Regions from separate parts of the Mesorhizobium sp. WSM4817 genome, predicted to be linked through region 1. Evidence: predicted binding sites of a transcription regulator. Region 1 holds the regulator's gene; each other region holds the start of a gene.
What was found. The regulator PhoB, encoded in region 1, activates phosphate uptake and scavenging genes when phosphate is short. The targets are predictions, from matches to a motif close to TGTCATNNANCTGTCAT.
Positions count from the first base shown of each region.

Region 2: the regulator PhoB is predicted to act here: its motif matches at 2,189-2,205, upstream of AC0L2K_RS12815 (LTA synthase family protein).
Region 3: the regulator PhoB is predicted to act here: its motif matches at 1,843-1,859, upstream of phnF (phosphonate metabolism transcriptional regulator PhnF).
Region 4: the regulator PhoB is predicted to act here: its motif matches at 1,926-1,942, upstream of AC0L2K_RS01955 (PhoX family protein).

Region 1 is NZ_JBVVQQ010000018.1:135,511-138,860, reverse strand. It holds gene AC0L2K_RS23370 (ROK family protein) at 1-921, shown strand, start outside; gene phoB (phosphate regulon transcriptional regulator PhoB) at 1,188-1,877, opposite strand; gene phoU (phosphate signaling complex protein PhoU) at 1,894-2,601, opposite strand; gene pstB (phosphate ABC transporter ATP-binding protein PstB) at 2,637-3,350, opposite strand, start outside.
Region 2 is NZ_JBVVQQ010000007.1:165,512-168,861, forward strand. It holds gene AC0L2K_RS12815 (LTA synthase family protein) at 234-2,159, opposite strand; gene fabD (ACP S-malonyltransferase) at 2,427-3,350, shown strand, end outside.
Region 3 is NZ_JBVVQQ010000013.1:163,798-167,147, forward strand. It holds gene AC0L2K_RS19230 (zinc-binding alcohol dehydrogenase family protein) at 43-1,059, shown strand; gene phnF (phosphonate metabolism transcriptional regulator PhnF) at 1,068-1,817, opposite strand; gene phnG (phosphonate C-P lyase system protein PhnG) at 1,941-2,405, shown strand; gene phnH (phosphonate C-P lyase system protein PhnH) at 2,405-3,016, shown strand; gene AC0L2K_RS19250 (carbon-phosphorus lyase complex subunit) at 3,018-3,350, shown strand, end outside.
Region 4 is NZ_JBVVQQ010000001.1:400,500-403,849, forward strand. It holds gene AC0L2K_RS01935 (SulP family inorganic anion transporter) at 1-56, opposite strand, end outside; gene AC0L2K_RS01940 (helix-turn-helix domain-containing protein) at 179-448, opposite strand; gene AC0L2K_RS01945 (phosphatase PAP2 family protein) at 647-1,348, opposite strand; gene AC0L2K_RS01950 (hypothetical protein) at 1,468-1,806, opposite strand; gene AC0L2K_RS01955 (PhoX family protein) at 2,011-3,350, shown strand, end outside.

The DNA.
Region 1 (3,350 bases):
GAGGAACAGCGCCGGCTGGACACGCTGACCATGTCGCGTGACGCGCTGATCGACGAATGTGTCGCCATCGTCCGGCGCCGGCTCGAAGATCCCGACCTCGATGTCCAAAGCGTCGCCCGCATCGCGCTGGCGATCCAGGGCATCACCGATTCCCACGCGCGCGCCATGTTGTGGTCGCCGATCACGCCGCAGACGAACATCGCCTTCGCCGACATTCTGGAACGCGAGTTCGGCATCCCGGCCATCATGGAGAACGACTGCAACATGATGGCCGTGGCGCTGCGCTGGCGCCACCCGGATCGCTACCGCGACGATTTCATCGCCATCCTGCTCTCGCACGGCATCGGTATGGGGCTGGTGCTGAAGGGCGAGCTGTTCACCGGCACCCACTCCTCAGGCGGCGAATTCGGCCACATGATCCATCGGCCGGGCGGCGCGCTTTGCCGCTGCGGGCGGCGCGGCTGCGTCGAGGCTTATGCCGGCAACTACGCCATCTGGCGCAACGCAAGGCTGTTGAGCGAGAACGCCGAGCCGGTCGCCGATGTCAGCGACGCCGACATGCGGGCCTTGGCGGCCCGGGCGCGCGAGATGGACGGACCGGAGCGCGAAGCCTACCGCAAGGCCGGCGAGGCGCTCGGCTTCGGGCTCGGCAGCCTGTTTGCGCTGATCGATCCGGCGCCGGTGGCCATGGTCGGCGCCAGCGCTGCCGCCTTCGACCTGATCGAGCCGGCCCTGCGCGAGGCCATCGCCCAGACCGCCGGCGGCCAGCATTCGGGTTCGATTTCCTTCGACACCGAGCCGAACGAGCTGCCGCTGATACGCGAAGGCTGCGCCATGCGGGCGCTAAGCTTCGTCGATCAGGAGATTTTCGCGCCGAGCATCCAGGCACGAGCCGGCTCGGTCGGAAAGAACGTGGCTTGAAGGATTCCCGGGTCGCGACTTGGGGTGTGTTGAGATTCAGGTCAGGCCGAGTCGAGAATGGTGGGTTCCGAGAACCGGAGCGGAGCGTACTTTTGGGTACGTGAGCCCGCGCATGACCCCGAAATCGAGATCGATTTCGGAAAGGTCGTGCGCAAAATCAAAGTTCTACAGCGTCCTTTGCGTGCCCAACAGGGTGCGCGGCGCTGTAGGTAAGCGCAGGTATCAGCCGTTCGCAGGCCGGCATCACCTGAATATCAGCACATCCCCTAGTCTTCCCTGATCGCATAGCCCGCGCCGCGGATGGTGCGGATGACATCGGGCATGCGACCATTGTTGACCGCCTTGCGCAACCGGCCGACATGGACGTCCACCGTGCGCTCGTCGATGTAGATCGTCTCGCCCCAGACATTGTCGAGCAACTGGCTGCGCGAGAAGACCCGGCCCGGGTGGCGCATCATGAATTCGAGCAGCCGGAATTCGGTCGGCCCGAGCCGGATCTCGCTCTTCTTGCGATAGACCCTGTGCGATTCACGATCGAGCATGATGTCGCCGACCTTGAGCACGCTGGACAGCACTTCGGGCTTGGCGCGGCGCAGCAGCGCCTTGACCCTGGCCATGAATTCCGGTGTCGAGAACGGCTTGACCAGATAGTCGTCGGCTCCGGTCGAAAGGCCGCGCACCCGGTCGCTCTCCTCGCCGCGCGCGGTCAGCATGATGATCGGCAGCCGCTCGGTTTCGGGGCGCACCCGAAGGCGCCGGCAAAGCTCGATGCCGGAAACCGCCGGCACCATCCAGTCGAGCACCAAAAGATCGGGCACGTTTTCCTGCAGCCGGATTTCGGCCTCGTCGCCGCGCGTCACCACCTCGACCTGATAGCCTTCGGATTCAAGATTGTAACGGAGGAGGACGCCCAGCGGCTCTTCATCCTCCACCACCATGATGCGCGGCGCGATCATCGGCCGGTTACTCCTGTCATGTCGCCGGCGCCGACATCGTCGTTTCGTCGAGCTTCGGGCGGTCCGCCGGCAATTGCTGCCCGGTCACGACAAAGTAGGCGTTTTCGGCGATGTTGGTGACGTGATCGCCGATACGCTCGAGATTCTTGGCGCAGAACAGAAGGTGCGTGCACGCGGTGATGTTGCGCGGATCCTCCATCATGTAGGTCAGGAGCTCGCGAAAAACCGCCGTGTATTTCACGTCGATCTTCTGGTCGTCGGCGCGCAGTTCCTTCAACGCGCCGGCATCGCGCGACACATAGTGCTCGACCACGCCGCGCAGCTGCACAAGAACGAGGTCCGCCATCGCGTCGATACCGTGCGACAGATTACGCGGCGTCGCGCTCTGCCCGACTGCGCTGACCCGCTTGGCTATGTTCTTGGCCAGATCGCCGATGCGCTCGAGATCGCCCGCCATGCGGATTGCGCCAACCACGGCGCGCAGATCCTGCGCCATCGGCTGCCGCTTGGCGATCAGCGTGATGGCGCTGTCATCGAGTTCGCGCTGCCGCGCATCCATGATGGCGTCGTCCGAGACGACGCGCTGCGCCATCGCATTGTCCGACGCAAGCAGCGCGCGGATCGAGGCCGCTACCATTGCGGCGGCGAGCTCGTCCATGTCGCGGATCAGCCTGTCGATGTGCTCCAGTTCCTCGTCGAAAGATGCGACGGTGTGTTCACCCATGGTGCTGTCCTCGTGTTCGAAATTCGCCGGACCGCTCAGCCGAACCGGCCGGTGATGTAGTCCTGGGTGCGCTTGTCGTCGGGGTTGGTGAACATCTTGTCGGTCGCGCCCTCCTCGACCAGATACCCGAGATGGAACATCGCCGTGCGTTGCGACACGCGCGCCGCCTGCTGCATCGAATGGGTGACGATGACGATCGTATAATTCTGGCGCAGTTCGTCGATCAGTTCCTCGACGCGGGCGGTGGCGATTGGATCGAGCGCCGAACAGGGCTCGTCCATCAGGATCACTTCCGGCGACACGGCGATGGCGCGCGCAATGCACAGACGCTGCTGCTGTCCGCCGGACAGACCGGTTCCCGACTCGAGTAGGCGATCCTTGACCTCGTTAAACAGGCCGGCCTTCTTCAGGCTCGATTCGACGATGCCGTCCAACTCGGCCTTGGTCCTGGCCAGGCCGTGAATGCGCGGACCATAGGCGACGTTTTCGTAGATCGACTTCGGAAACGGGTTCGGCTTCTGGAATACCATGCCGACGCGAGCTCGCAGCTCGACGACATCGATTTTCGGATCGTAGACGTCCTCGCCGTCGAGCGTGATCTTGCCGCTCACCCGCGCGATATCGATGGTGTCGTTCATTCGGTTCAGGCAACGCAGGAACGTCGACTTGCCGCAGCCCGATGGCCCGATCAACGCCGTCACCTGATGCTCGCGGACATCGAGATCGACGTCGAACAGAGCTCGCTTCTC
Region 2 (3,350 bases), on a different contig from region 1:
ACCCGGCGATCCCTGGCTGGGCGGGGAAGAAAGGAGCATGACGAGACGGTCGAGAGCGGAGACACGGGAGGCGGAAGCGCTTCTGGCTCCACACGAAGGTTTCGAAAAACCTCCGGCCCTCCGTTCAGCCCCCAGCAAGGACCGGCAGATTGCGGGCGTCTATACAGGAATTTGGCCGCAAGACAAGGGCGAGCCGAAAAACCGCCGCGCTCAGGACGACATGTCGCGCATCTTCAGCTTGTATGCGGGACCCGCTTGTTCACCGTCTCCGGGAAGAAATCGGGCGCTGCACGGCGCTTGCCGAACATCATGTCGTATTGCAGCAGACGGAAATCGCGAATCGCCGGGTCGATTTGCTTCTTGCGCGCCCAGTCGGGCGTGTCCTCGCCCGTCGGCGTCAATAACAAATTGCGGTCGACGACGCTGTAGCGCTCGCGCATCTGGCCGAGGAAGCCGGTGTAATAGGGGTGGCTGATCCCGGCCGTGGTCAGGATATGGTAGGGCAGGAAAGCCGGGCTTACCGCACCCATATCCGCGGCCGGCCCGGTGCGGTTCGACCATACCACCAGCGGCGTCTTGTGATGCAGCAGCATCTGGTCGGGCGGCTCCTTGCGCGGCGCGACGTTATCCCTAAGGAAGCCGGTCTCGACATAGACCGGACCGAGCGGCGGCAGATGGTCGCCGAAGAAGGCGATGACCGTCGGTCGCCGCCGGTTCTTCGCCCATTCGATGAGGCGCTCGAGGCTCTTGTCGGCGTCGGATGCGCCTTCCGTGAAGCTCAGCAGCGAATCCTTTGCCCACTGGCTGGTCGGAGCCTGCACCTTGTGGGTCGGATTGTAATAGCGATTCGGTTCGTAGGGTCCGTGGTTTTGCAGGCTGACGGCGAAGTAGAAGAACGGATCGTCCGTGGCGTCGGCTTCGCGGATGATCTCGTCGGTCATCGCCGCGTCCGACGTCAGCGGCCCGCGCTTTTCGAGATATGGCATGTTTTCTTCGGACTTGAAGTCATCGAAGCCGAAATCGGCATAGACCGGCGTTCGGTTCCAGAACCAGCTTGTACCCGGATGGATGGCGCGCGTCTCATAGCCCTGGCTCTTCAGGAACGTCGCCATCGACGGCACCGGCGCGCGGACATATTGCTGGTAGGGGATACTGCCGGCCGGCAGGAAGGCGTTGGAAAAGCCGGTCAGCGCCTCGAACTCGACATTGGCGGTCATGCCGCCGAATTCGGGCGAGAACACGTGACCGGAGCGAAGCGCCCGCACATTGGGAATCGGATCGGGCGTGATGGTGACGCCGGGCAGTTCGGTCGGATCCCAGAAGGATTCGCTCATGACGATGATGATGTCTGGCTTCTCGGCCGGCACCGATGCCTTCACGCCAGATCTTTCGATCGCCGCGATCGCCTTGTCGGAGTAGCCGGCAGGCGCGGGGACATGGGCCATTGGCACGTTGAGGGCGAAGGCCAGTGCGAAGCCGTTGGAGGCGTAATTTTCCTTCTGGTCCCACATGATCGGGATGATTTGCAGCCGGTCGCGGGTCCACGAGAACGTCGCGTAATCCATGATCGACACGAAGAAGGCGAGCAGCGGCACGGTCAGCGTCAGCCGGGCCAGGCGCCCCTTGCGACCGAGCGCCGGTACCCGGCGGCGCCACAGCCGCCAGCCATAAACGAGCAGCGAGAGGCTGCCGACGATGCCGACCGCCAGAGCGATGGCGGTTCCCGGACGTTCGCGCACCAGCAGCGGCATCAGCGCCACGATCTGACGTGAATAGAGGAAATCGGTCGGATAGAGCGGATCGCCGAGATAGAGCGATTTCTGGTGGCCGACAAAGGCTAGCGCCAGCGTCAGCGGCGCGACGATCATCAGGCTCTGGTGGCTGCGGCCGAGCACGGCATCGAGGCCGATCAGGATCAGCGCGAAGATGATGATGGTGGTCCAGCCGGGCTTGAAGGGCTGCAGGAAGAAGCCGACGGTGCCGGCAAAGTCGCCGCGCACGATCAGTTCGATGGCAAAAACCAGGATGGTGGCGGCGAGAAGGCTGACGAGGCCATAGCGGATAACAGGCCATTTCCGGCCCGGCAGATAGCCGGTGGCCGGATCGCCTTCCAGAAACTGTGGCGCGGATTTGCCAACGCCTTTCTTGATCCTTGCCACCTTACAATTCCCCCGACCATACACAAAAGTGTCATTGAGCTGTCATGGATATGTCACGAAAAGCTAGCGTCTGTGGCTGAAATAAGAAGAGCCAGCAAACGAATCGTGAGCGATTTTCATCATGAGTGATCGAAAAAAAGCCTTTTGGAACAGGTACTCGGCCAGCGATACCGAGCCGGAGCGGCCCGGGTCGGGCTGCTAGCGGACTTGACTTGTCCGCCCGCCTTGCGTCACAGGCAGGAAAAATCAGCCGCTTGGGAGGCACGCATGGCAGTCGCATTCACCTTTCCGGGACAGGGCAGCCAGGCTGTCGGCATGGGCAAGGACCTCGCCGACGCCTTTCCGGAATCGCGGAAGATCTTCGAAGAGGTTGACGACGCGCTCGGCGAAAACCTGTCGAAGCTGATCTGGGAAGGGCCGGAAGAGAGGCTGACGCTGACCACCAATGCCCAGCCGGCGCTGATGGCTGTGTCGCTCGCCGCCATCCGGGCGCTGGAATCGCGCGGCCTCTCGCTGAAGCACAAGGTCGCCTATGTCGCCGGCCACTCGCTCGGCGAATATTCGGCACTTGCCGCCGCCGGTTTCGTTTCGGTCGCCGATGCCGCCCGGCTCTTGCGTATCCGCGGCAATGCCATGCAGGCGGCTGTGCCGGCCGGCGAGGGCGCCATGGCGGCCATCATCGGGCTGGAACAGGCCGATGTCGAAGCCGCCTGCGCTGAAGCGGCCAAAGATTCGATTTGCCAGATCGCCAACGACAATGGCGGTGGCCAACTGGTGATCTCCGGCGCCAGGGCGGCCGTCGAGCAGGCGGCGAAGCTGTGCACGGAAAAGGGCGCCAAGCGGGTGCTGATGCTGCAGGTCTCGGCGCCCTTCCATTCGGCGCTGATGGCACCGGCGGCCGAGGCCATGCGCGAGGCGCTGGCCGGCGTGACGAAGAACACGCCGTTCGTACCCGTGGTCTCCAACGTGTCGGTCACGCCGTCCAGCGATCCGGATGCGATCGCCCACCGCCTGGTCGAACAGGTGACGGGGCGCGTGCGCTGGCGCGAAACGGTGGAATGGTTTGGTGCCAACGGCATTGCGACGCTGTACGAGGTGGGCGCCGGCAAGGTGCTGTCGGGACTGGCGCGGCGCATAAACCGCGACATCGCCACCGGCGCCGTCGGCACGCCAGCCGAAGTCGAGGCGGCG
Region 3 (3,350 bases), on a different contig from region 1:
GGCGATCGGGCCGGCGGTGCCATGAACCGACTGGATCAAAGCATGAAAGCCGTCATCTGCCGTTCGCCCGGCGATCTTGTTGTGGAAGACCGCCTGGCGCCGGGCACACCACCGCCGGGCTGGGCGCTGGTCGCGGTCAGTCATGTCGGCATCTGCGGCACCGACTATCACATCTTCGAGGGCAAGCATCCGTTCCTCGCCTATCCCCGCATCATGGGTCACGAGGTCTCCGGCACCGTGATCGAGGCCGGCGGAGGCGTCGACCTGCCGGTGGGCGAGCCGGTGATCATCAACCCGTATCTCGCTTGCGGCAAATGCAGCGCCTGCCGCCTAGGCAAGCCGAATTGCTGCGTCAGGATCGAGGTGCTCGGCGTCCACCGCGACGGCGCCATGTGCGAACGGATCCTGGTGCCGGCGCAAAATCTTTATCCGGCCAACGGCCTGTCGCTGGCCGATGCCGCCGCCGTCGAATTCCTGGCGATCGGGGCGCATGCCGTGCGGCGCTCGCTGGCTGATCCCGGCGCGCGCACGCTGGTCATCGGTGCCGGGCCGATCGGCCTCGGCACGGCGCTGTTTGCCCGCATCGCCGGTCTCGACGTGACGCTGCTCGACATGAGCGCGGAAAGGCTTGGCTTCGCCGCAAGCGAACTCGGCTTCGCCACCCTCGACGCATCACGGCAGTCTGCGACCGATCTAGTTCGCGAGGCGACCAACGGCGAAGGTTTTGACGCGGTCTTCGATGCCACCGGCAACACCCAGTCCGTCCAGTCAGCCTTCGCCCATGTCGCGCATGGCGGGACGCTGGTCCTGGTCAGCGTCGTCAAGGACGACATCGTCTTTTCCGATCCTGAATTCCACAAGCGCGAGATGACGCTGATCGGCAGCCGCAACGCTCTGCGCGTCGACTTCGACCATGTCGCCGCCTCGATCCGCGATGGTGCTGTGCCGCTGGCAAAGCTCGTCACCCATCGCACGACGCTTGGCGACACGCCGCGCGACCTCGCCCGCTGGGCGCATGAGAAATCCGGCCTGATCAAGGCCGTCATCCAGGTCGGATGAACCGGACTTTAAAGCGCCGATATCTTGAGCTCGACCCGCTCAGCCGGAAACCGGGTTTCGGCAAACTGGATCGGCTGGCCGTCCGGCGTGACGTTGACGGCGACCGTGACCAGCACGATAGCGCCGGGCTGCAGATTAAGATCGGCAAGGTCGGCGGCGTCCGCGTGGCGGGCCGACAACACCGTCGATTGTCTGAGATAGTCACCGATGCCGAAACCCCGGAATGAGGCGGTCACCGATCCGGTTTCGGCCATGGCGGCATCGATGCCGGCGAAGCGAGCCGCGTCGAACCAGCCGGTCGCACGCGAGACCGGTTGCCCATCGGCTTCGCCGCGTGTCTCGAGGCGTATGACAGTCGAACCCCTGGCAAGCCCCAGCCCTTCGGCGACGCGCCGGCTGGCCGGCTCGACCGCCGATTCGAGCAGCACGCTGCGGCGCTCCGACGCCTGCCCTTGCAAGCCCTCCGAAAAACGGGTGCGGGCGCCGATCGGATAGGACAGGCGCTTGCGCGACAGCACGAAGGTGCCGCGCCCCTGTTCGGCCCTGAGCACGCCATCCTGCACCAGTGCGGCGATGGCGCTGCGCACCGTATGGCGGTTGACGCCATAGCGCTCGGCCAGTGCAACTTCCGGTGGCAATGCAGCATTCTCGGCAAAGTCGCCGACGGCGATCGAATGCAGGATCTGGTCGGCGATCTGCCGCCACAGCGAGACGCCGCTGCGCCGCTCCAAGCTGCTGGCCATCTGCTGACCGATCATTTCTTTGCCCCGATCTTTTTCGCGCTGTCATCCGTCCGTCATGGACACGCTTTAGAAAATAGATATAATTTGTATAATTGTCTATATCAATAGACGAATTTTCGATGCAAGGGAATGTCAACCATGCGAGGACAGGAAGCGCGCGATCAGCAGCTTGAGCGCAAGGCCGTCATGGCGACGTTGGCGCAATCGACCGGCGACGATATCGTCCGCCTCTGGAACGAAGCCGGCCTGCCTTCGGAAGCAGAACTCCTGCGCGGCCCTGAAACCGGCCTGGTCACCGTGCGTGGCCGCATCGGCGGCGGCGGCGCACCATTCAACCTCGGCGAGGCGACGGTCACCCGCGCGACTGTGCGGCTTGCCTCGGGAGAAGTCGGCCACTGCTATGCGCTCGGCCGTGACAAGCAGAAAGCAAAACTGGCGGCGATCGCCGACGCGCTCTGGCAGGATCCCACCCGCCGCAACGAGGTCGAGAGCAAACTCATTGCGCCGCTGCAGGCCGCACTGGCCAGCCGACGTGAGCGGCGGCGCGCCGAGACGGCGGCAACGAAGGTCGATTTCTTCACCATGGTACGCGGAGAAGACTGATGGACATCGCAACGCAAGCGATCGAGGGCGGCTTTGCCAATCCGGTGTTCGACGCCCAGACAGTGTTCCGCGCCGTGATGGACGGAATGGCGCGGCCGGGCACCCTGCAGCCTCTGCCGGTCTTTGCCCGCCCACCGGCGCCGCTGTCGGCCACCGCGGGCGCCATCGCGCTGGCGCTGTGCGACAACGACACGCCACTCTGGCTCGACCTCGTTCTGCAGGCCCCAGCAGCGGTGAAATCCTGGCTCGGCTTCCACACCGGCGCGCCACTGGCCCACACGCCAGCCGATGCGCATTTCGCGCTGATCGCCACGCCGGCCGAGATGATGGCGCTCGACGGCTTTTCACAAGGCACCCAGGACTATCCCGACCGCTCGACGACGCTGATCCTGCAGGTCAGCGATCTCGTCTCAGGCGCCCCGCTGCTGCTCGAAGGTCCCGGCATCGAAACAACCGCGACAATCGCGCCGGCGCAGATGCCGCGCCACTTCGTCGAACAATGGAAGCAGAACAATCAGCGTTTTCCCCGTGGTGTCGACATTATCCTCGCCACCCCGGAAGGCGTTGCCTGCCTGCCGCGCACGACGCGCATCAAGACGATGGAGGCGTGATATGTATGTCGCGGTAAAAGGCGGTGAAGCGGCCATTGCCAACGCCCACGCCCTGCTCGCCGACCGCCGCCGCGGCGACCGTTCCGTGCCGGCGCTTCGCCTCGACCAGATCGTCGAGCAGCTGGCGCTCGGCGTCGACCGGGTGATGAGCGAAGGTTCGCTCCACGACCGCGAATTGGCGGCGCTGGCCATCGTTCAGGCGCGCGGCGACATGATCGAGGCGATCTTCCTGGTTCGCGCCTATCGCACGACGCTGCCGCGCTTCGGCTACACCAGGGCGATCGACACCGGCGCGATGCTGGTCGAGCGGCGCGTGTCGGCGACCTACAAGGAT
Region 4 (3,350 bases), on a different contig from region 1:
AGTTCGGAAAATGTCGGCTGCGCCGGTTGATGAATTGCCCGCTGGGTTCGATGCATGGACTGCCTTCCGCTCCTGATGCATGCCGCCAAAAAGTGCACAGCGGCCACGCATAAAACCAAGCAGGCGGCGGAATCGTCGGCAGGACTGTCGGCGGTCGCCGTCGCGACTCTATTTCGGCTCAGCCTGGCGGGTTCTGCGGCACGACCGGCTTGAGGCGCACCCCCCTGCCGCCGCGCTCGCTGGCCTGGTTCTCGCCGATCAGCTCCACGCCGGCCCGGTCGAGGGCCTGGATGACCTTCATCAGCGTATCGACCACGCCCCTGACCACGCCGTCGCTCGCTTCCATGCGCTGAATGGTTGGAAGCGAAACCCCGGCGCGCTCGGCGAGCGTCTTCTGATCGATGCCGGCCAGAGCCCTTGCGGCGCGCATCTGCGCGGCAGTGATCATCGGCTAAAAACCCCGTCTGAGTCTGCATTCCATGTATAATACCATCATTGTGATGGATCAAGCATCATCATGCACATGTCAGACATGTGCACACCAGGCCGTTTGCATCTTGGCGAGCCTGCGCGCCCGCTGGGCCAGCACGCCCCAGCCGCCGCAACTTAGAGGAGAATTGGCGCAGCGTCGTTCGGAACGGGCGGTTCAGGCGCCGGCGGTCTGCCCGCGCCATCGCTGGAACGCCCATGCGACCAGCCAGCACAGCATCGCCCAGGCGAAGCCGGCGCACCAGCCGGCCAGCACGTCCGATGGCCAATGAACGCCGAGATAGACGCGGCTGATGCCGACGAGCAGTGCTGTCAGCACGGCAAGTGCCAGCACATAGATCTTGGTCGTTCGCCCAGGCAGGAAACGCGACGCCATGCTGCCCAGCGTCAAATATGTCACCGCCGACAGCATCGCATGGCCGCTTGGAAACGAAAGCGTCGCCACGTCGGCGAGATGCGAGACCAGGTCGGGGCGCGGCCGATCGATTCCGAGCTTCAGCGTGCTCGACAGGGCCTGCCCGCCCGCCACCGCGACGAAGACCAGAAACGCTGCTCCCGGCTTGTGGATCAGCAGCAGATAGACGATCACCGCCACTGTGATCAGCCCGAGCACGATGGCGCTGCCGAGGCTGGTAATGTCGCGCATCGCCCCTTCCAGCCATGGCGGTCCGATCGGATTGTCGGGCTGGCCCGCTTCACGGAAGGCGAGCATGATTTCCGTGTCGAAGGCGTGCGGCGTGGTGTCCCGCGCCACCTCCATCAGTTCCTCGAACCCCCACAGCCCGCCGGCGATGACCAGACCGGACAAAAGCACCGGGAATTCGATCCAGTTGAGCAGCTTGCTTGCAGTATTCTTCATCGACCCAATCGTCCTACAGCGCCGCGCGTCCTTTTGGACGCGCACAGGACGCTGTAGCACTTTGATTTGGCGCATGATCCCCAGCGAAAATCGTTTCCGATTTTCGGGGTCATGCGCAACTACAGTTTTTGCAGATAGGGTCCGAGCGTGATCAGCGCCACCGCTGCGACGGCAAGCACGATGCCGGTCGCCTGCAACGAATTGACGCGCTCGCCGAAGAACACCAGTGCCACCACGTTCACCGACACCAGTTGGATCACCGCCGACAGGCTGAACGACACCGACATGCCGAATTCACGGATCAGCCTCAGCATGATCAGATTGCCCGCTGAATAGAGCGCCAGAGTCAGAAGAATCTTGCCGAGGCTCGGCGCCAGCCCCCATTGCTTGGCCGCCGTCGCCGCCAGCAGGAAGATCACTGTCGAAATGCCGAGCTGCCCCAGTCCCCAGAAACTCACTTTTTTGTTCCTCCCGACGCCGTGCTTGCGCGCCTGCCGCAGATCTTGTTTCGGAAGCGTCGGTCGCGGTCAAGCGGCCTGATCAAAGACATGAAATCGGGCTGGAAATTGGTCGGCAACGTCATCAAACTGTGATCTGCTGGCGATACGCGGTCAGTCAAGCAACACGCTCCAGCCATCCCAAAGAGCCAGAGGCACGCCCCCATGACTGAACATCGCCCCGACGCCCATTTCCGCACCAGCCTGCTCGAGGAAAACGATGGGCCAGGAACCAATCCCACTGACAACCAGACGATGGGCGAAATCATCGCCGCGCGATTCTCGCGCCGTGGTTTTCTGCAGGGATCGCTCGCGGCAACCGCCATCGCCGCCACCGTCAGCCCGCTCGCGCTGATCCTCGCCGACGATGCCCGCGCCGGCGGCGGCTCGGTCTTCAGTTTCGACGAGGTCGAGGCAGGCGTCGACGACAAGCACCATGTCGCTGCCGGCTACGACGCCGACGTGCTGTTGCGCTGGGGCGATCCGCTGTTTGCCGATTCGCCGGAATTCGATCCGACAAAACAGTCGGCGCAGGCCCAGGAAAGACAGTTTGGCTACAATAACGACTATGTCGGCTATATCCCGATCCACGGCTCGGCCGAGCATGGCCTGCTGGTGGTCAACCACGAATACACCAATCCGCATCTGATGTTCCCGGGCCTTGTCACCATCGTCGATGGGGAGGCCAAGCAGGCGCCGCTGAGCAAGGAACAGGTCGACGTCGAGATGGCCGCGCATGGCGGCACCATCGTCGAGATCCGCAAGGCATCAGGCAAATGGCAGGTGGTGCGCGACGGCAAGCTCAACCGCCGCATCACCGCCAACACCGAGATGGCACTGTCCGGCCCCGTCGCCGGCCACGACCGCGTCAAGACCAGTGCCGATCCGACCGGCACGAAGGTCATCGGCACTGTCAACAATTGTGCCGGCGGCGTCACGCCCTGGGGCACCTACGTCATGGCCGAGGAAAACATACACGGCTATTTCTCGGGCGAGCTGCCGGAAGGCCACAAGGAAGCCACCAACTACAAGCGCCTGGGTATTCCCGAAGGCGCCTATGAATGGGCTGCGCATTACGATCGCTTCGACATCGGCAAGGAGCCGAACGAGCCGAATCGCTTCGGCTGGATTGTTGAGGTCGACGTCAACGATCCGACCTCGGTGCCGAGGAAGCGCACTGCCATGGGCCGCTTCAAGCATGAGGGCGCTGAATCGATCGTCGCCAAGGATGGCCGTGTCGTTTTCTATCTCGGCGACGACGAACGCTTCGACTATGTCTATAAATTCGTCACGGCCGGCAAGTTCAACGCCGAGGACCGCGCCGCCAACATGGATCTCCTCGACGACGGCACGCTCTACGTCGCCAAATTCGCCGAGGACGGGTCGATCGAATGGCTGCCCATCGTCTTCGGCCAGGGCCCGCTGACGGCGGAGAACGGCTTTGCCAGCCAGGCCGACGTGCTGATCGAGACGCGCCGTGCCGCCGATCTGCTCGGTGCCACCAA